DNA from 3 places in the Microcystis wesenbergii NRERC-220 genome. Region 2 is predicted to be linked to each of the others. Evidence: predicted binding sites of a transcription regulator. Region 2 holds the regulator's gene; each other region holds the start of a gene.
What was found. The regulator NtcA, encoded in region 2, controls nitrogen genes in cyanobacteria. The targets are predictions, from matches to a motif close to TTTGTANCNNNNGNTACAAA.
Positions count from the first base shown of each region.

Region 1: a site for NtcA is predicted at 2,567-2,586, ahead of RAM70_RS06515 (ferredoxin--nitrite reductase). Genes of this name have one in related genera too.
Region 3: a site for NtcA is predicted at 3,686-3,705, ahead of pirA (arginine synthesis PII-interacting regulator PirA). Genes of this name have one in related genera too.

Region 1 is NZ_JAVSJA010000001.1:1,348,388-1,354,759, reverse strand. It holds gene RAM70_RS06530 (L-threonylcarbamoyladenylate synthase) at 1-503, opposite strand, end outside; gene RAM70_RS06525 (GIY-YIG nuclease family protein) at 761-1,288, shown strand; gene trpD (anthranilate phosphoribosyltransferase) at 1,368-2,402, shown strand; gene RAM70_RS06515 (ferredoxin--nitrite reductase) at 2,759-4,300, shown strand; gene RAM70_RS06510 (PstS family phosphate ABC transporter substrate-binding protein) at 4,550-5,584, opposite strand; gene pstS (phosphate ABC transporter substrate-binding protein PstS) at 6,057-6,372, shown strand, end outside.
Region 2 is NZ_JAVSJA010000001.1:3,751,689-3,758,060, forward strand. It holds gene RAM70_RS18220 (UPF0175 family protein) at 1-276, shown strand, start outside; gene fabI (enoyl-ACP reductase FabI) at 441-1,217, opposite strand; gene ntcA (global nitrogen regulator NtcA) at 1,432-2,109, shown strand; gene RAM70_RS18235 (DUF3084 domain-containing protein) at 2,117-3,604, shown strand; gene RAM70_RS18240 (Uma2 family endonuclease) at 3,618-4,202, opposite strand; gene RAM70_RS18245 (ATP-binding protein) at 4,343-5,587, opposite strand; gene RAM70_RS18250 (serine/threonine protein kinase) at 5,873-6,372, opposite strand, start outside.
Region 3 is NZ_JAVSJA010000001.1:620,435-626,806, forward strand. It holds gene argB (acetylglutamate kinase) at 1-807, shown strand, start outside; gene RAM70_RS03140 (DUF4327 family protein) at 976-1,197, shown strand; gene RAM70_RS03145 (efflux RND transporter periplasmic adaptor subunit) at 1,241-2,461, shown strand; gene RAM70_RS03150 (GNAT family N-acetyltransferase) at 2,698-3,153, opposite strand; gene RAM70_RS03155 (DUF8624 family small hydrophobic protein) at 3,146-3,310, opposite strand; gene pirA (arginine synthesis PII-interacting regulator PirA) at 3,460-3,621, opposite strand; gene RAM70_RS03165 (SAM hydrolase/SAM-dependent halogenase family protein) at 3,756-4,553, shown strand; gene nadC (carboxylating nicotinate-nucleotide diphosphorylase) at 4,657-5,505, opposite strand; gene RAM70_RS03175 (Uma2 family endonuclease) at 5,577-6,143, opposite strand; gene RAM70_RS03180 (CBS domain-containing protein) at 6,305-6,372, shown strand, end outside.

The DNA of each region.
Region 1 (6,372 bases), 2.4 Mb from region 2:
ATTCCCCATGCTTGCCTTTCTGTGGGAGCTAACACCGTCACCGAGGGAAAAGTAGTCATAATCGCTTCTGGAGTCAATAAAGGCTCTTGTCCTGACAGATTAGCACTTGTGGTCGCTAAAACACCAGTTCGACCAAGAATTTCTCTTGCGATCGCATGAGCGGGAACTCGGATACCAATCGTGCTAGTATCCTTAGGGTTAAGAACTTTTGGTACTTTTTCAGAAGCAGGTAAAACCAAAGTTAGGGAGCCGGGCCAGTGTTTTTCGGTCATTTGCCGCCAAATTTCCCTTTCTTCCTGATTTCCCTTGACATAATCCCATAAATCTGCTGCTGAGGCCGCCATGAGAATTAAAGGTTTATCAAAAGTCCGTTTTTTAGCGGCAAAAACTAAGGCAGCATAGGGGGGAGAAACCGCTAAAGCGGGGACTGTATCCGTGGGAAAAGAAACCACTTGACCACTTAGGGCCGCGTGAACAATTTCGTTAAGAGAAGCAGTAGGCATTGAGAATTGATCATTTTTGGGGACTAATTTAGCCTAAAACTTTTTGGTACAATTTTAAACGGGTAGGGTTGATTCATGAATCAACCCTACCTTGAATCAACCCTACCTTGAATCAACCCTACCTTGAATCAACCCTACCTTGAATCAACCCTACCTTGAATCAACCCTACCTTGAATCAACCCTACTTGATCAGCGGGGTATCTGAAAGTTTTTAACACCTACCTACTTATCTCCAACCAATTAGCGACGATTAATTATGAATGAGTCTGATACTTTTGCTAATCTCGAACAATTAGAATATATTCCCTACCTAGATACCACCGGTAATATCTGTGTTGATTTCCAGGGAAAAATCGGGGTTTATGCCATTTTTGAGCGAGAACAAGTCTTAGAGTTTGTCGGCTATTCTCGTGATATTTATCTCAGTTTAAAACAACATCTTGCCCGACAGCCCCAAGCTTGTTATTGGCTAAAAATACAGTTGATCGAGCGTCCTAATCGGACGATTCTCGAATCGATTAAACAAGCTTGGCTAAGAGAAAGTCAGGCAGTAATCGGCAATGAAAAACTCTGGACAGAACCAATTGATGCTAAATTAGCCATGACTGAGACAGAAAAAGAAATTTATCAAAGTGCTGACGAAGTAGGGCAAATCAAGTTATTAAAACAGGTATCCAGACGAGTAGAAAACGATATTTTATCAACCCTAGAAAAACGGGGAGTACAGATGGAAATTCGTTTTAATCCTAAGTTAAAAGAACAGGGTTTGCTCGATTTAAAGTAAAAATTACTAGGAGCGATCAATTCTCCAGACAAACCGCTATGATAGTATATCGCCCCATCCCCACACCAATGGAACAGCGATGACCACTCCAGACTGGCCAAACCTACTGCAGCAAATACTCGATCAAAAATCCCTTTCCCTTAACCAAGCTGAAGAATTAATGACCGGATGGTTAAACGGCCAGATTCCCGAAGTTTTATCGGGGGCGATTTTAGCGGCTTTGCAAGCAAAAGGAGTCTCGGCCGCCGAATTAGCGGGAATGGCCGGAGTTTTACGGCAACAATCTCGCTTAGAAGACCCTAAACCCCATACTACTCCCGTTATCGATACCTGTGGCACCGGCGGTGACGGGGCCTCAACCTTTAATATTTCCACTGCCGTGGCTTTTGTGGCGGCCGCCGGGGGCGTAAAAGTGGCTAAACACGGCAATCGCTCGGCCTCCAGTAAAGTCGGTTCGGCCGATGTTTTAGAATATCTTGGGGTTAATTTAAGCGCCCCTAGCGAGAAAGTAGCGGCGGCTTTAGATGGGGTGGGAGTGACCTTTCTTTTTGCCCCCGGTTGGCATCCAGCCCTGAAAAGTGTGGCTAATCTCCGCAAAACCCTGAAAGTTCGCACGGTTTTTAATCTTCTGGGCCCTCTAGTTAATCCTCTCCGTCCCACAGGTCAAGTTATCGGTGTTTATGACCGGCAATTTCTCACCCCCATGGCCACAGCTTTAGCACAAATGGGAACCCCAAAGGCGATTATTGTTCACGGCCGGGAAAAACTCGACGAGGTGGGGTTAGGAGATCTGACCGATATGGCTTTATTAAATAATGGCGAGGTGATTTCGTCGGCGATCGATCCCTTGTCAATTACTATCCCCAGAGCCAGTTTAAATGCCCTTAAAGGCGGGGAAGTGCCAGAAAATGCCGAAATCCTCAAAAATGTCCTGCAAGGGGGGGGAACGCCGCCTCAACGGGATGCTGTGGCGATTAATGCCTCTCTTGCCCTACAGGTGGCAGAAAAGGTCACTTTTGGCGATCATGCTGCCGGTTTCGCCCTCGCTCGCGAGATTTTAGCCAGTGGGTTAGCTTGGCAAAAATTAGAGGAGTTGGTTAAGTTTCTCACCTAGGACAATTCAGAGGAGACAGGAGACAGGCTTCGGCCGTGAGCTTTTGTCGAACGCTGAGCTCACGGCCGAAGCCCACACCCCACACCCTACACCCCACACCCCACACCCCATCTCAATGCACTTACTGCATGACAGAAATCCTTAAACACGATGGTTAAAGGATTTCTGTTACAGACAATACAAAATTATCCAAGTTAAAAAGAATTAAATAACAAATAGAGACTAGGTAAATTACTAAATTTTTGCTAATGACGACGGTATTTTAAAGAATACTTATTGTTAAATCCCGATTTCTTCATTTCTAACCCGCACCAACTAGAACAATTACACCCACAGACCAGTAAGGAGATAGATTCGTGGTACAAGCACCTGAAAAAGATGGAACAACTCTCAATAAATTCGAGAAATTTAAAGCCGAAAAAGACGGATTAGCCATTAAAGATGAACTAGATCATTTTGCCCAAATCGGTTGGGAAGCGATGGATAAAACCGATTTAGAACATCGCTTAAAATGGGTGGGGGTTTTTTATCGTCCCGTCACCCCGGGCAAATTTATGATGCGTTTGCGGATTCCTAACGGCATTCTCAGTAGTGAGCAAATGCGAGTTTTAGGGGAAATCGTGCAGCGTTACGGCGATGATGGCAATGCCGATATTACTACTCGTCAAAACCTACAATTACGCGGTATTCGTATCGAAGATATTCCTGATATTTTCCAACGACTAAAATCCGTGGGCATGACTTCGGTACAATCGGGCATGGATAATGTTAGAAATATTACCGGTTCACCCATGGCGGGACTAGACGCGGATGAATTAATTGACACCAGGGAATTAGTCCAAAAAGTCCAAGATATGATTACCAACTACGGTCAAGGTAATTATCAATTTACCAATCTGCCCCGCAAATTTAATATTGCCATCGAGGGGGGCCGGGATAATTCGGTTCATGCGGAAATTAACGATATTGCCTTTGTTCCTGCCTATAAAGAGGGAGAATTAGGCTTTAATGTCGTGGTGGGCGGCTTTTTCTCGGCTAAACGCTGTGAAGCGGCAATTCCCATGAATGTTTGGGTGAGACCGAATCAGGAAGTGGTGGATTTATGCCGAGGGATTTTGGAAGTTTACCGCGATAACGGATTGCGTGCCAATCGTCAAAAATCCCGTTTAATGTGGTTAATTGATGAGTGGGGAATTGAGGAATTCCGCACTCGGGTGGCTAATCACCTAGGTTATCCCTTGGCAACGGCAGCAGAAAAAGACGCTATTGACTGGGAAAAACGAGATCATTTAGGAGTTTTTCCCCAAAAACAGGAGGGATTGAGCTATATCGGTCTTTGTATTCCCGTTGGTCGTCTATTTGCCGATGATATGTTCGATTTAGCCCGGATTGCCGAAGTGTATGGTAGCGGAGAATTACGTTTAACCGTGGAACAAAACGTGATTATTCCCAATATAGCGGCTGAAAATATGGCGACTCTTTTAACCGAGCCTTTACTGGCTAAGTTTACCCCCAATCCCACTCCTTTACAACGAGCGCTCGTTTCTTGCACGGGGGCGCAATTCTGCAATTTTGCCCTGATTGAAACCAAAAATAAGGCTGTGGACTTGATTCGTCAGTTAGATGCCGAATTAAATATTCCCCAGGGTGTGCGTATGCACTGGACCGGTTGCCCTAACTCCTGCGGACAACCCCAAGTGGCCGATATCGGTTTGATGGGGACAAAAGCGCGCAAAGACGGCAAAACCGTGGAAGGAGTTGACCTCTACATGGGGGGTAAAGTGGGTAAAGATGCCCACCTGGGCAGCTGTGTACAAAAAGGGATTCCCTGTGAAGATCTAAAATCGCTGTTAACTTCTATCCTCATCGAACAATTTGGGGCGACACCGAAGGGTTAATTAAGTAGTCGTGCAAAATTAATTTCTTGGTTAAGATGGGCAAAAGGCAAAAGGCAAAAGGCAAAAAGTAGTTAGATATGTGTAATTAATTGTGTCTAGCTACTTAACAAGTTTATTGATACGCTGAATGGGGGGTTTATCCCCTCTTTTTTTTCTGTATCTCTGTTGCTTTAAATTGGCAAACCTCTTGCTATAGTAGGGGGCAGATAGGAGCAGGAAAATCCTTATATATTTTCCAGATGGGAATCGTTACTTAGCTTTAAATTGGGCTTGTTTACGAAGTAATTCCCCGATGGTTAAATTGGGTTGAGGTCGGCCATTAAAAACCGTTCCTACCTCAAATTTTTGCAACTGTACCCGTGCCAAATGATAGGCCTCATCCGGTAGGGGAATATAACCAATACTATCTAATAAATTGGGAACTCGATCGAGATAATATTCGACAAATTTCTCTAAAGCGGGATTCTCTTGGGCTTTTTGGGCATTAACATAAATAAACAAAGGACGAGATAAAGGCTGATATTTACTATCCTCTACATTGCCGCGAGTTGGTTCAATACCGTTAACTTTCAAAGCTTTTAATTTATCCCGATTTTGTTCATAGTAAGCATGGCCAAAATAGCCTAAAGCGTTCGTATCTTGACTAACGGCATTAACTAAAGCTTGGTCATCTTCACTAAAGTTAAAATCCCCACGACTGGCATCTTTGCCGTTAATTACCTCACTAAAAAAATCGTAGGTTCCGGAATCTTTACCCGGTCCGTGAAGGGTAATCGGTTGGTCAGGCCAAGCGGGATTAATTTGATTCCAACGTTTGATTTTATTCTCGGCCGCGGGTTCCCAAATAGTTCTTAATTCTGTAGTCGAAATATCATCAACCCAGTTATTTTGGGGATTGACTACCACGGTCAAAGCATCAAAAGCGATCGGTAGTTCGATAAATCTTACCTTATTAGCATCACATTCTTTTAATTCTTCCACAGAAATCGGCCGAGAAGCATTATTAATATCGGTTTCTCCCGCACAAAATTTTCTAAAACCGCCGCCGGTTCCTGAAATATTAGCGTCAATTTTAACATCAGCCAAAACTTTGTTAGGGGTATTAGCTTTAAAATCTTCGAGAACTTTGTTGGTAATTGGTGCTACGGTACTCGAACCATCGATTTTAATTGGTTTTAGGTCTTGAGGATTAATATTGGCACAAGCGGGTAAAATTAGGGCAGTACCCAGGACAATTGCCACTACTTTGGTGGGACGTGATAGCTGAGTAAAAATTTCTAGCATAGGTGTCAAAAGGAGAAAGTAAAAAGTAAAAAAAGGGCGTTAGGTGTTGGCTGTAAACCTTAATCTTTTCTTTGTTGTTTTTACGTCCCTATAATGATAGGGAAAGAGAAAACCCCTATCTAAACAGGAAAAGTTAGCGGCTTTACCGTGACTTAAGTAGGTAGGTATTGAAAACTTTCAGACACCCCCCTTATTAAGGGGGGATTAAGGGGGGATCGGCCTCCCCTTATTAAGGGGGGCAGGGGGGATCGAACCTAAAATTCATTTTTAATTTAATTATAACCAGCAACTGAAAACTAATGTTCACTCAAAATAAATGGTAAAAGAAGTTGAGATTTTTGTCTAGTTATCGAGAAAATTTTTCTTGACAATACATGATATTTTTTTTATTCACTTCTTAACCTATTCTTTACCAAGCAGTGGTAACTTTTAGCGTAAGATTTAAGGCAGTTTACGGATCAAAATTAATCCTATGCCCAGCAAAAACAGGACCAATTTACTAACAGCCTTATCCCTAGTGACTCTAACAGCGACTTTAACCGCTTGTGGGGGCGGCGATACGGCGGGAACCAGTGGAGAGGGAAGCAATAGAATCGCCCAAGTTCCTCTGCAAGGAGAGGTCGCCCTCAATGGTGCGGGCGCTTCTTTTCCTGCACCCCTATATCAAAACTGGTTTGTCACCATCAATCAACTATTTTCTAAACTGCTAATTAACTATCAATCTACCGGTAGCGGGGCGGGAGTCGAACAATTTATTCAAGGTACGATCGATTTTGGCGCTTCCGATG
Region 2 (6,372 bases):
AAAATTACTATCGATATTCCCGATGAATTGCTTCAACATTACAACTACAATAATCTTACCCGTGAAATTTTAGAGGCTTTGGTGGTGCAGGCCTACCGAGCGGAAAAAATCACCAGTGCCGAGGTCGGAAGTATTTTAGGTCTATCTTCTCGTTGGGTGGTGGATGCTTTTTTGAAAAACCATGATGCCGATTTACATTACAATGAAGTCGATCTAGAGAGCGATCGCAAGACTCTTCAGCAACTTCGCAACAAACACGATCATAGTCTTTTATGATAGTCGTTTCAATTAAATTGAAGATAGATTTCGCCTTTGATACCCCCTTGATCCTAGGGTTGATTCATAGTAGGGTTGATTCATAGTAGGGTTGATTCATGAATCAACCCTACTACCCTTAATAAGGGGGGCGCTGATGGTTTTTAACACCTACCTACTTAAAACTACATTCCCATAATTTCGTAACCGGAATCTACATAAATAATCTGACCGGTAATACCACTAGCAAGATCACTGGCTAAAAAAGCGGCCGTATTTCCCACTTCAATTTGTGTCACCGTGCGATGTAAAGGAGCGATTTCTTCCACATGATGGATCATATCAAGAATTCCCCCCACGGCCGAAGATGCCAAGGTGCGAATTGGACCGGCGGAAATACCATTAACTCGGATCTTTTGGCCACCTAATTCCGCGGCTAAATAGCGAACACTCATTTCTAAACCGGCTTTTGCCACCCCCATTAAATTATAGTTAGGAATTACCTTGACACCGCCGAGATAGGTAAGAGTGATAATACTTCCCCCTGCCGTCATCAAAGGTTTAGCTGATCGCGCTAGACGGGTTAGGGAAAAAGTGCTAATATCTAGGGATTTAGTGAAAGCTTCCCGAGGGATGGCGGTAAAATCGCCCGTTAAACCCTCTTTATCGGCAAAAGCGAGACAGTGAATCAAAATATCCAGTTTGCCCCATTTTTCCGCCACTGTAGCGAAAGTATCTTCTACCTGTTGGTCATTTTGGACATCGCAGGGGACATAAAAAGCGGGATTAAGTTCATCGGCCAATTCTCGCACTTTTTTCTCAAAACGGCCTTTTTCGTCGGGGAGATAGGTGACACCGATATTTGCACCAGCTTGATGGAGTTGTTGGGCAATTCCCCAAGCGATCGAGCGATTATTGGCAATCCCCGTCACTAGGGCGTTTTTTCCCGTTAAATCTAACATAGTTCTCGTTTCTCTTACAAAAATCTCCCCAATAGCCGACCCCAGCGAGATTCGGTATAATAGGGATACAGATAAAGGGGCAGCAATGATCACCCCTCCCCCATTGTCTGGCAAAAAGCGCCCAAAACTTTTCCCAGTTTAGGGAGCGGTTATGTTTAATAGAGGTGACACTCGTTGCATAATAAAAACAATTTTCCCCTTTTTTGGATGTGAGATGGACTTATCCCTAATACAAGACAAACCCCTAGCAGATGTGTTCCGTCGAATCGGCAGCGGCAATTTCCCCCCGGTGGTGGAATTGTTCGAGCGTGGCAAAACGATCTTTTTCCCTGGAGATCCCGCCGAAAGAGTCTATTTTTTGCTGAAAGGAGCCGTTAAGTTGTCGCGAGTCTATGAAGCGGGAGAAGAAATTACCGTGGCTCTACTGCGGGAAAATAGCGTCTTTGGTGTGCTATCCTTACTCACCGGCCAGCGATCGGATCGTTTTTATCATGCCGTGGCTTTTACTCCGGTAGAATTACTCTCGGCCCCGATCGATCAGGTAGAAAGATCCCTCCGCAATAATCCCGATTTATCAATGTTGATGTTGCAGGGGTTGTCCTCGCGGATTCTGCAAACGGAAATGATGATCGAAACCTTGGCTCACCGGGATATGGGTTCCCGTTTGGTCAGTTTTTTATTGATTCTCTGTCGTGATTTTGGGGTTCCCACCACCGATGGCATCCGGGTGGATCTAAAATTGTCTCACCAAGCGATCGCAGAAGCGATCGGTTCTACCCGCGTCACTGTCACCCGTTTATTGGGAGAGCTGCGGGATCAAGAAATGGTCTCAATTTACAAGAAGAAAATTACCGTCCATAATCCCGTCGCTCTCAGTCAACAATTTACTTAAATTCTGGATGACTAGCGCTTATATTTTGGTTTTGGCCATCGTGGTTTTAGGTGGTCTGATAGCGGCGGTTGGCGATCGCATAGGGAGCCGTATCGGTAAGAAAAGGATGCGTTTATTTAATCTGCGTCCGAAACAAACCGCAACTTTAATGACGATTGTAACGGGAATTTTGATCGCCGGCTCCACTTTAATTGTCTTGTTTGCTTCTAGTAAATCCCTGCGTCAAGGGGTTTTTGAACTGGATCGTCTTTTAAATGAACGTCGTGCCGCTATTAAGGATTTGGAAAGTCAGGTAAGAAAAACCACCGAACAAAAAAATCAGGTGGAAAAGGCTTTAAAAACGGCTAAAAGTGAACAGATAGCCGTGCAGAAACGTCTAGAGGTTCTTAACAAAAATTATCAAGCTTCTCGTCAACGTTTGCGATTAGTTTCGGGACAGTTGGAAAAGTTTCGGAAGGAAGTGGCTAATTTAAACAATGAACGAGTTATTTTAACTAATCAAAAGGCACAGTTAATCAGTCAACGAGATCAATTGTCCCAACAAAAATCAATTCTTTCTAGTCAGATCAATCAACTACAAACCACCGTTCAAGTTAGAGATAAAGAGTTGGCTAATCAACAAAAGTTATTAACGGCCAGACAAGCGCGACTTCAACAGTTGGAAACCCAGCAAAAAACCCTACAGCTAGAAATTGATCGCCGGGATCAACGCATTGGAGAACTCGATCGCTCGATCGTCGATAAAAATTTAGCTTTGGAACAGCGCGAGGGAAAATTAAAAGATTTAGAAACCCAAATGGCTTTTCTTAAGCGGGAAGTGGAAGTTTTAGAACAATACTATCAAACCTATCAAGAATTGCGGGAAAAACAAATCGCTATTTTCCGGGGACAGGTGTTATCTTTTGGTGCTTTTCGTATTGTTGATCCCCAAGCTATTGTCACCGTTATCGATAAATTATTGCGAGAAGCGAATATAAATGCTATCCGCGCCACCCAACCGAATCAGCCTAATTTTGACCAACGTTTAGTTAAGATCACAAAAGCACAGGTAGAACAGTTAAGTCAACAATTACAGGACGGTAAAGAATATGTGGTGAGAATCCTTTCAGCAGGTAATTATGTCTTAGGAGAAACCGAGATTCGTGTCTTTGCTGATGTGGTTCCCAATCAAAGAGTTTTTGAGGAGAAACAGGTAATCGCTGCCGTTTCCATCGATCCCGAAAATATGACAGAAGAAGACCTACAAAAGCGCTTAGATTTACTCTTAGCTTCGGCTCAATTTCGCGCCAGAAGTGCGGGAGTTTTAGGGTCAATTCAGGTGGAAGATGGGTTATTAACTACGGTAGTTAACTTTATTGGTCAAGTCAAAAAGTCGGGTAATTCTATCGAGACACTTGAGGCAATTGCTGCTAGTAAAACTAATACTGCCGGCCCCTTAACTTTGCGTTTAGTGGCGGTAAAAGATGGTAAAATTGTTTTTAGTACGTCCTCTTAAAAGATAGCCAAAGTTAGGAGTTGAGATTAAAATCAATTCCTTCGTAAATATCGGCAATATTTAAGCTAATTCCTAAAGAATCTAGGGATATAATTCCCCTGGCTGGGGTGTATTCTTGCAGTAACCAATTATTCTCTGATGTTTTGCTATAGGATTCTATTAGTATCTCCCCTTGACTGACGAGAAGATATTGGTTTAATTGGGGTATAGAACGATAATAACGAAATTTATCACCCCGATCATAACCAGAGGTGGAAGGAGATAAAACTTCGATAATTAGGCAGGGATTTAAAATTTCATCATTGCGATTATCACTGAATAATGGTTCCCCGGCAATGATCATTAAATCTGGGTATAAACCGCGATTATATTGGGGTATCCATAGACGTAGATCGCTAGATTGAAGACGATAATTAGTTCCTCTTAAAGCTAATTTTAGCAGGACAATAAGATTAATGAGAATACTATTATGATTGATGCTTCCCCCTGTCATCTCGATAATTTCCCCGTCGTGATATTCGTGTTTAGTTTCCGCGCTAGTTTCTAGGTTGCGATATTCTTCTAAGCTGAGAATTTCGGGAGGAGATTGAGTCAACATTTTTCTAGATTAGAGCTTATTTTATTTGATCATAACATAATTAAGTAGGTAGGTGTTAAAAATTGTCAGACACCCCCCTTAATAAGGGGGTATCAAAGGCAAAATCTATCTTCTATTTAATTAGAAACACTTACTTAATGCTACCTATTTAATCCTAATTCTCCTTGCAGAAAATCAATAAATTGTCTAGCAGTTCTTCCCGAGCGCCCATTATGTTGGGTTGCCCATTGTTTGGCACGAAATTCTAAGTCTTCTAAGCTAATTTTTAATTTAGCTAAACTGGCTAAATGACGCACTATTTCCAAATATTTTTCTTGATTAGCTGGTTCAAAAGTGAGGGTTAAACCAAAGCGATCGCTAAAGGATAATTTTTCTTGTACTGTGTCCCAATTATGCACTTCATCCCCATCTTTTGGTTGTGGTCGATCCGCAAAAAATTCTCTGACTAAATGTCGGCGATTAGAAGTGGCATAAACTACGACATTTTTCGGTCTAGCGGTGAGACTGCCCTCTAAAATAACCTTTAAAGCTTTAAAAGCTTCATCGTCTTCTTCAAAGGATAAATCATCGACAAAGATAATAAATTTTTGAGGCAAATCTCGCAAGATTTCAATAATTAATGGTAGGTCTTTTAATTGCGATTTTGCCACTTCAATTAAGCGCAATCCTTGACTATGGTATTTTGGCAGCAATCCCTTGACTAGAGAGGATTTTCCCGAACCACGGCTGCCATAGAGTAAGACATTTAAAGCAGGATAACCTGCCAATAAAAACTCAGTGTTTTTAATCAAGGTTTTCTTAGCCATTTCATAACCGACTATGTCTTGAATCTGCACGGGATCGGGATGAGTAATTCCTTGTAATCTGCCTTCTTGCCACCTTAAAGCTTGATAACGGGCAAAAATTCCTGTACCACATTCGCGATAATAATCTGCTAAATCTTCGACTAATTCCGTCCAATCTGAACTGGAATGCAGGAAACTTTCTAATTTATTGTCCACTTCCCAAGCAGGGAAAATTAGAAATTTAATTTGTTCAAAAATTGTCGAACTGCTTAAGCTATAAATGCTAGAGTTATAAAGAGATTGGAGGATAGATAAATCCTGTTTAACGCCATTAATTAAAGATTCGGGTAACTTCCAAACACTTTTTTTCTGTACCTGTTGACTAAAGGGATTATCATCTAAGAGAATTTGTTCGACTAGAAAATCATTCCAACTGATATTTTTAGATGCTAAAGCTTGAAACCATTGACCATAAGCTTTGAGAAAATCGGCAACATTATCCGTAGCTAATAGGGTAATAAATGCCTGGCCAATAGCATTATCAAAAACCCCTTGATACAAAACCAACAAGCTGACTTTTTTGTAAATTTCAGAGATCATTTTTTCTTCTCCACTAATAACTAACATTTCATGGCCGCCTTTTGGCAATTCCTAATCCGATTTAATAATTGCCGCCTTGTAGCCGAGGTAATGCCAATCAGTTATTATTCTACCAAGATAGGGGAATCTCTGCAAGATTAAGGTTAAAAGGGAAAAATGCCTACCGACTAATTCCTAGGATTTCTTGAATTGATTCTCGATGAAATTGATAACCTATAGCAGTTATCTTCATGGTGAGGTGTGAGGTTTTCGTTTTGGGGGGATGGTCGATGATGCCCTGTCAGGTTACACTTCATCTTGAGGAGAAACGCTATATTTGATGAAATTTAACCAATCTTGGATTTCCTGTCCTAACCAGAGACATTCATCCTCGCGGAGATTCTGACCGATAAGATAATAATTTTTAGCCGTCCGCAGACGAATCTGATAGTTACCTTCTGTGCCATTGCTATGGAGAAAAATACCCCATAAATCTTGAGTTCTGAAGGCAAATTTTTGGTAGATAAAATTTAAAACTTTATATTTAATTAAAACTTCTTGAGTGGTAAGAATTAATTGCATCTCACGCAAACAAATAAAACCAATTAGAGCTATAATAAAGGTAAGAATCGGGGAGATAAAGATACTGACAGTAAGGGCAATCGCCAAAGACCAGAGAGTAGCTGCATCGGAAGGTAGCTTAATTTTTGGGGGTAAATTAATCTCTAAATTATCCCGGTGTTTAGCGATACGGATGGAACTGTGGGGAGGTTTTGGTAATTTCTTAGGATCGATTAAACTTGAGG
Region 3 (6,372 bases), 3.1 Mb from region 2:
GGTCGTACCGTAGTGGTTAAATACGGTGGCGCGGCCATGAATAACAGCGATATCAAAGACACGGTCATGCGAGATATCGTTTTTCTCTCCTGTGTAGGGGTTCGTCCCGTTATTGTCCACGGCGGCGGTCCTGAAATCAATAGTTGGCTGGATAAATTAGGCATTGAACCCCAATTTAAAGACGGTTTACGCGTCACCGATGCCGACACCATGGATGTGGTAGAAATGGTGCTAGTGGGGCGCGTCAATAAAGAAATTGTTGCCCTGATCAATCAAGCCGGCGGTAAAGCAGTAGGATTATGCGGTAAGGATGGTAATCTGATCACTGCCCGTCCCGTGGGTAAAGAGGGCATTGGTTTTGTGGGAGAAGTCAGCAGTGTCGATACTAGCGTCGTCGAATCCTTGGTCAATAGTGGTTATATTCCCGTGATTTCCAGTGTGGCCGCCGATGAAACCGGCCAAGCTCATAATATCAATGCCGATACGGTAGCTGGAGAAATAGCGGCGGCTTTAGGGGCAGCTAAACTGATTTTGATGACCGATACAGCCGGAATTTTGGAGAATTATAAGGATCCTTCCACTTTATTGGCTAAATTGGATATCCAACAGGCCCGGCAGTTGATTGAAAAAGGCATCGTTGCCGGCGGGATGATTCCCAAAGTTGGCTGCTGTGTGCGATCGCTGGCCCAGGGAGTTCAGGCCGCTCATATTATCGATGGTCGTCTTCCCCACGCCCTTTTACTGGAAATTTTCACCGATCTAGGCATCGGTTCCATGATTGTGGCCTCCAGTTATAGTAATCTATAGTAGTAATTACCGTACTTTTGGTTAAAAAGACTTGCCTAAAACCAGAGAGCCGGTGTACAAGTAAGTTAATAAACGCGCTTCTCGCTCCTTTGTAATGGCAAAAGTTTTAGTCTTGAGTTAGTTTAGTCGGGAAGCGCAGAATCCGAAGTTTTCATAGCAATTGAATTTATGACCAAACAAGCTGTAGCTCACCCGATGGTGAAGTTTCAACGCAAGGTTAGCAAGTGGATAGATGCAAAAGTAGTCAAACCTAGCGATAGTATCTGGAAACTGGCTCTTTTATACGGAGATGAGTGGGTATACTGGAAGCAAGAGTTGCTCGATTTCGGTTTCTCCATGCAAGACCCTCTCAGCGAAGTGGTAGCGGTAGAAGCTTGGGACGAAGAATAAGCGACCATCGACTCAAAAGCGGCTTTCTACTAGGACTATCCCCATGGGATCGACTCCGATTATCCTTTCCGCTCTGGTTATCTTATCCTTAAGTGCGAGTTGTTCTCCCCAGACAGAAACCCAACCACCGCCACCAGCAGCCCGTACTACTACCGTCAACGTCACCACGGCTAAACCGGCAACCAGCGGACGCAATCTCGATTACACGGGAACTACCCGACCTTTAAAAGTCGTTTCTCTGCGATCGCAAGCCACGGGTCAGTTACTCAATCTCCTCGTCGATGTGGGAGATGAGGTGCAATTAGGGCAAATCCTCGCTCGTGTTGATGATCGTCTCCTTGCCACCGTTGTCCGACAAGAAAAGGCTGCCCTATCGTCTCTAGAAGCAGAATTAGCCCGGGCGAGAATTGAAGTCAGTAACGCTGAAATTGAAGTGGAGCGCCTACAACTACAATACCAACAGGCCAAAAATGATGCCGAGCGCCTGCAAAAATTAGCCCTAGAAGGGGCGATTCCCCTGCAACAGGGCGAAACAGCCCAAACTACGGCGGCAGTGGCTTTAAAAGCCGTTAATAGCGGGCGATCAAGAATTAAAGTCGAGGAGCAGGTAGTGGCGGCAATTATCGGCAGAATTGCCGCCCAAAAATCGGTCATCGCTCAGGAACAACAACGTCAGGCCTACGCTATTCTTAAATCACCAGCGACGGGGATAGTGATCGAAAAACTGAAAGAGCCGGGGGATTTAGTCAGTATCGGCGATGAAGTCCTCAAAATTGGTGATTTTAAACAGGTCAAGGTGGTAGTATTATTATCGGAATTGGATTTAAAAACGATTAATTTAGGACAAACGGTTAATGTCAGTCTTGATGCTTTCGGTGAGAGAAATTTTTCCGGTCGCATCACCAGGATTTTTCCCCTCAGCCAAGGCACGGCCCGGCGGATTCCCGTGGAGATTGCTCTACCCAATGGGGATGGTTTAATCAAAGGGGGATTATTGGCCCGGGTGCGGTTTAATAATAATTCTGCCCCTCAGGTGATTGTTCCCGAAACAGCAATTGTCGGTCAGGGGGAATCCTCGGCCATTTTCGTCCTTTCCGAGTCTAACTCGCAAGTGCAAAAACGTCCCGTTCGTCTCGGTCAAGCGCTCGACGGTCAAGTAGAAATTCTCACTGGACTTGAACCGGGGGAGCGTTTCGTCGTCAATAGTAGTAAACCTTTGCAAAATGGTGAAAAAGTCCGCATCAGTATCCTGAGTAATCCTTGATGAGTCAGGGGTTGGCGGCTTTTCAGTGATCAGTGAACAGTAATCAGTAGGGTGTGGGGTGTGGGGTGTGGGCTTCGGCCGTGAGCTCAGCGTTCGACCGAGCTCACGCCGAGGTCCGAACGGGTGTGGGGAAGGAAACCTCTTTCATCTGTGGGGGTGAAAATTTTTTCATCGGGACTGACTCCTAACTCCTGTCTCCTGTCTCCTAACTCCTGTCTCCTGTCTCCTGAAAGTTTTTAAATATTTTTCAACATCAGCAAAGAGCGAGTTTGAAAGCCGAGATTTTGGTAGAGATTGAGAGCATTGTCGTTATTGATGAAGACTTGTAAACCGATGCGGGTTTGTCCGCGACTTTTTGCCCAATCCTTAGCTCGATCGATTAGTGCGCTGGCGATACCTTGGCGACGATGCTGGGGATCGACGTAAATTAGGAAAATATGACCATAGCGATCGCCTGTCACCTGATCGACGGCGCTCCCCATCCAGAGACAAGCGATCGCCGTTTGTTGTGCTTCGACGATCCACAGGGGAGTATCGAGGCAAAAAAACTGTCTGACTGTATCAGCTAGATGGGAGAGGTTTTTTTGTTCGGGAAAAAATTCTTCATAGGTGCGGGTGAGAAAATTAATTAGTAGATAGCGATCGCTCGGTTTTCCCAGTCGCAGCCGATAATCTTCGGGAAGGTTAGCCATGCCAAGGATAAGAGAAAATTATGCCCAGGGATGGCTCGATCGGAGCGGGTGCGGCTAAATCTGCCGGTAAAAAAATCCGGATGCCAGTGGCAACCAGAGCAACTAAAAACACGAAGATAGTCAGGAGCGGGGCGATATATTGCCGGAAAAAAGCCATAATTATTTGATCTGTAAACTACTATTCTTTCTATTTTAGGGATTGCCAGTTAAGATATCAGCAATTAAAAAAAATTCGCCCAAAAAAAGTGATCGGCATACCGATCACTAGAAACCGACAACTAGACTATGACTAAACACCGATTAAATCTAACGAAGGTGTAAATAGGCCGCCTCTGCTTCCAATTGACGTACTAAAGCTTCATTTCCCTGCGCTCTAGCTACTTCCAGTCGGTGTTGTAAATTTCTGCGGAGTGTTTCTCTATGAGCGACGGTGGCCTGTGTTAGGACTTGCTGACGATTTTTGTTCATGATGGACAGACTTTTGAGCGACTTAACTTACCTTATATCTAAATCATAACATTCTCCTTGGTAAACTGTATCTTTAGCTACTGAATTTAGCGTTAAGATTTATTAAAGCTGTTGGCCACCTTAGTGACAAGTCAATGACGGAACAGGCACTGATAACCCTTACTAGCGATTTTGGACTACGGGACGGTTATGTGGGCATTATCAAGGGAGTAATAGCGGGAATTGCCCCCCATGCTCGCACTATCGACCTGAATCATCAAATTTCGCCCCAAGACCTTTACGCTGGTCGTTTTATCCTCCTGAATGCCTATCAATATTTTCCCCAAGGCACTATTCATCTGGCAGTTATAGATCCGGGGGTAGGAAGCAAAAGACGCGGGGTAGGGATTCGTTTTGCCGGTGGTTATTTAGTTGGTCCAGATAATGGTTTATTTAGTGGCATTTTAAGCCAATCTACCGCTATATCCGCCGTTAATCTCAATAATTCTTCCTATTGGCGCACCCCTAACCCTAGCACTACTTTTCACGGTCGTGATGTTTTTGCTCCTGTGGCCGCTTATTTGTCCCGGGGAGTACCCCTAGAAATGTTAGGTGAGATTATTGATCCCGATAGCTTGCAACAATTAGCGATCGCTGTTCCGCAAATCGAGGAAGATAAAATCAGGGGTCAAATTCAATATATTGACATTTTCGGCAATTTAATCAGCAATATTCCCGATTATCTCCTAGAGGGAAAAAATTGGTCAGTGCAGTTGGGGCCAAAAATTATCCCCGCAAAAAACACCTACAGTGATGTTCCTTCCGGAGAAATAGTCGCTTTTATCGGTAGTCACGGGGGGTTAGAAATTGCCGTCAATAGTGGTAGCGCCCAAAAGCAATTACACCTAAATATTGGCGATGCGATCGAGGTTAGAATAGATAGGAGTCAGTGATCAAAACTGATAACTGATAACTGATAACTGATAACTGATAACTGATAACTGATAACTGATAACTGATAACTGATAACTGATAACTGATAACTGATATAGCCTTTTAATCAATTCTCATACTAATATCTAACCAAGTAGAACGGGTAATCGGGGCGCTAGTGGAAATATAATCTACTCCTGTTTCGGCAACGTTGCGAATGCGATCGAGGGTAATATTTCCCGATGCTTCTATTTTGGTTTTACTATTAAAATTGCGGATCATCTCCACAGCAGTTTGCATCATCTCTAAATCCATATTATCTAACATAATGATCTCTACCTGCTGCTGTAGGGCCTGATTCACTTCTTCTAATTGGCTGGTTTCTACCTCAATTGTGAGAGGATAGGGCATATTTTGCCGTACACGACGCACTGCTTCCTCGATGCTGCCGGCTGCTTGAATATGATTATCTTTAATCATAATTGCATCATCTAACCCCAAACGATGGTTAATAGCGCCACCGATACCGGAGGCATATTTTTCTAAAATTCGCAATCCGGGGGTAGTTTTGCGAGTATCCACCAATCTTGTCGATAAATCGGCAATTTTCTCCACATATTTGCGAGTGGCACTAGCAATCCCACTCAAGCGCATAGCAAGATTTAAAGCGACTCTTTCCCCAATTAACAGCGCATCGAGGGAACCTTCTATCTCGGCAATAACTTTAGACTTGGGGCAGAATTCCCCTTCGGCAACGGTGGGGGTAAAGTGAATAGTGGGGTTAAGCAGTTGAAAAACTCGTTCAGCTACGGGTAAACCGGCAATAACTCCCGCTTCTTTGGCAATCCAAGTAGCTTGACCGATTTTAGCATGACCGAAGAAAATTGCTTGGGTGGTGCGATCGCCTCTACCGAGATCTTCTCGTAACCAGTTTTCTAACAAGGGATCAAGGACTAATAGGGGCGGTAACATAGAATTTATCGAAACAATCGGGACGTATTTATTTTAAGTTTAGGAATGTTTGACCTTTTTGTAAACTTTCTTTAATCGAAACTTATCCCTTCATAGATTAACTCGATCGCACAGTGAAAATCGAGACTAGATAGAATAATTTCTTCCCCTTGACTATAAGCGCAGTAAAACCAAATTTTATCTTCACCGCGACGATAAACCTCAACACTGATCGATTCGGGATCGACTAAAACGTATTCTTGTAAACTGGCAATCTGACGATAATATTGTAACTTTTTAGTGCGATCATAGTTTCCTGTGCTGGGGGAAAGCACTTCAATAATCACTTGTGGATGTTGAATAAAATTACGAGATTCTCTATCCCTAGAATCGCAACTAATCACCAAATCGGGATAAAAATAACGACTATTATTAGCTTGGACTTTCACATCAGATACATTGACTCGACAGCCTCGCGGACGGAGATGAAGTCTTAAAGCCGTATAAAAATTCAAGGTAATATCATTATGGGGCAGACTACCCCCGGTCATGGCGATAATTTCCCCATCAATATATTCATGGCGACATTCCTGGGTAGCGTCCCATTCTAGATACTCTTCCGGGGTCATTCTTTCTGGGTATTGAGGTTGAGCGATCATTTTTCTTTTTCCTTGTCAACTAACTAAATTAATATCCCATTTCCTTTTTATGTTATACCATTTTCTCGCCCGAAGATTGAAGAATAGTCATAATTAAGCGGTGACTGATTACCCTAATGATAAGATGGAGAGAGAAAGCATTATTGTCGCAGGTCGCTAAGATGACGAAAACAGTTGCCGATATCATGACTCCCAATCCCATCACCGTCACCGCTAACACTTCTCTATC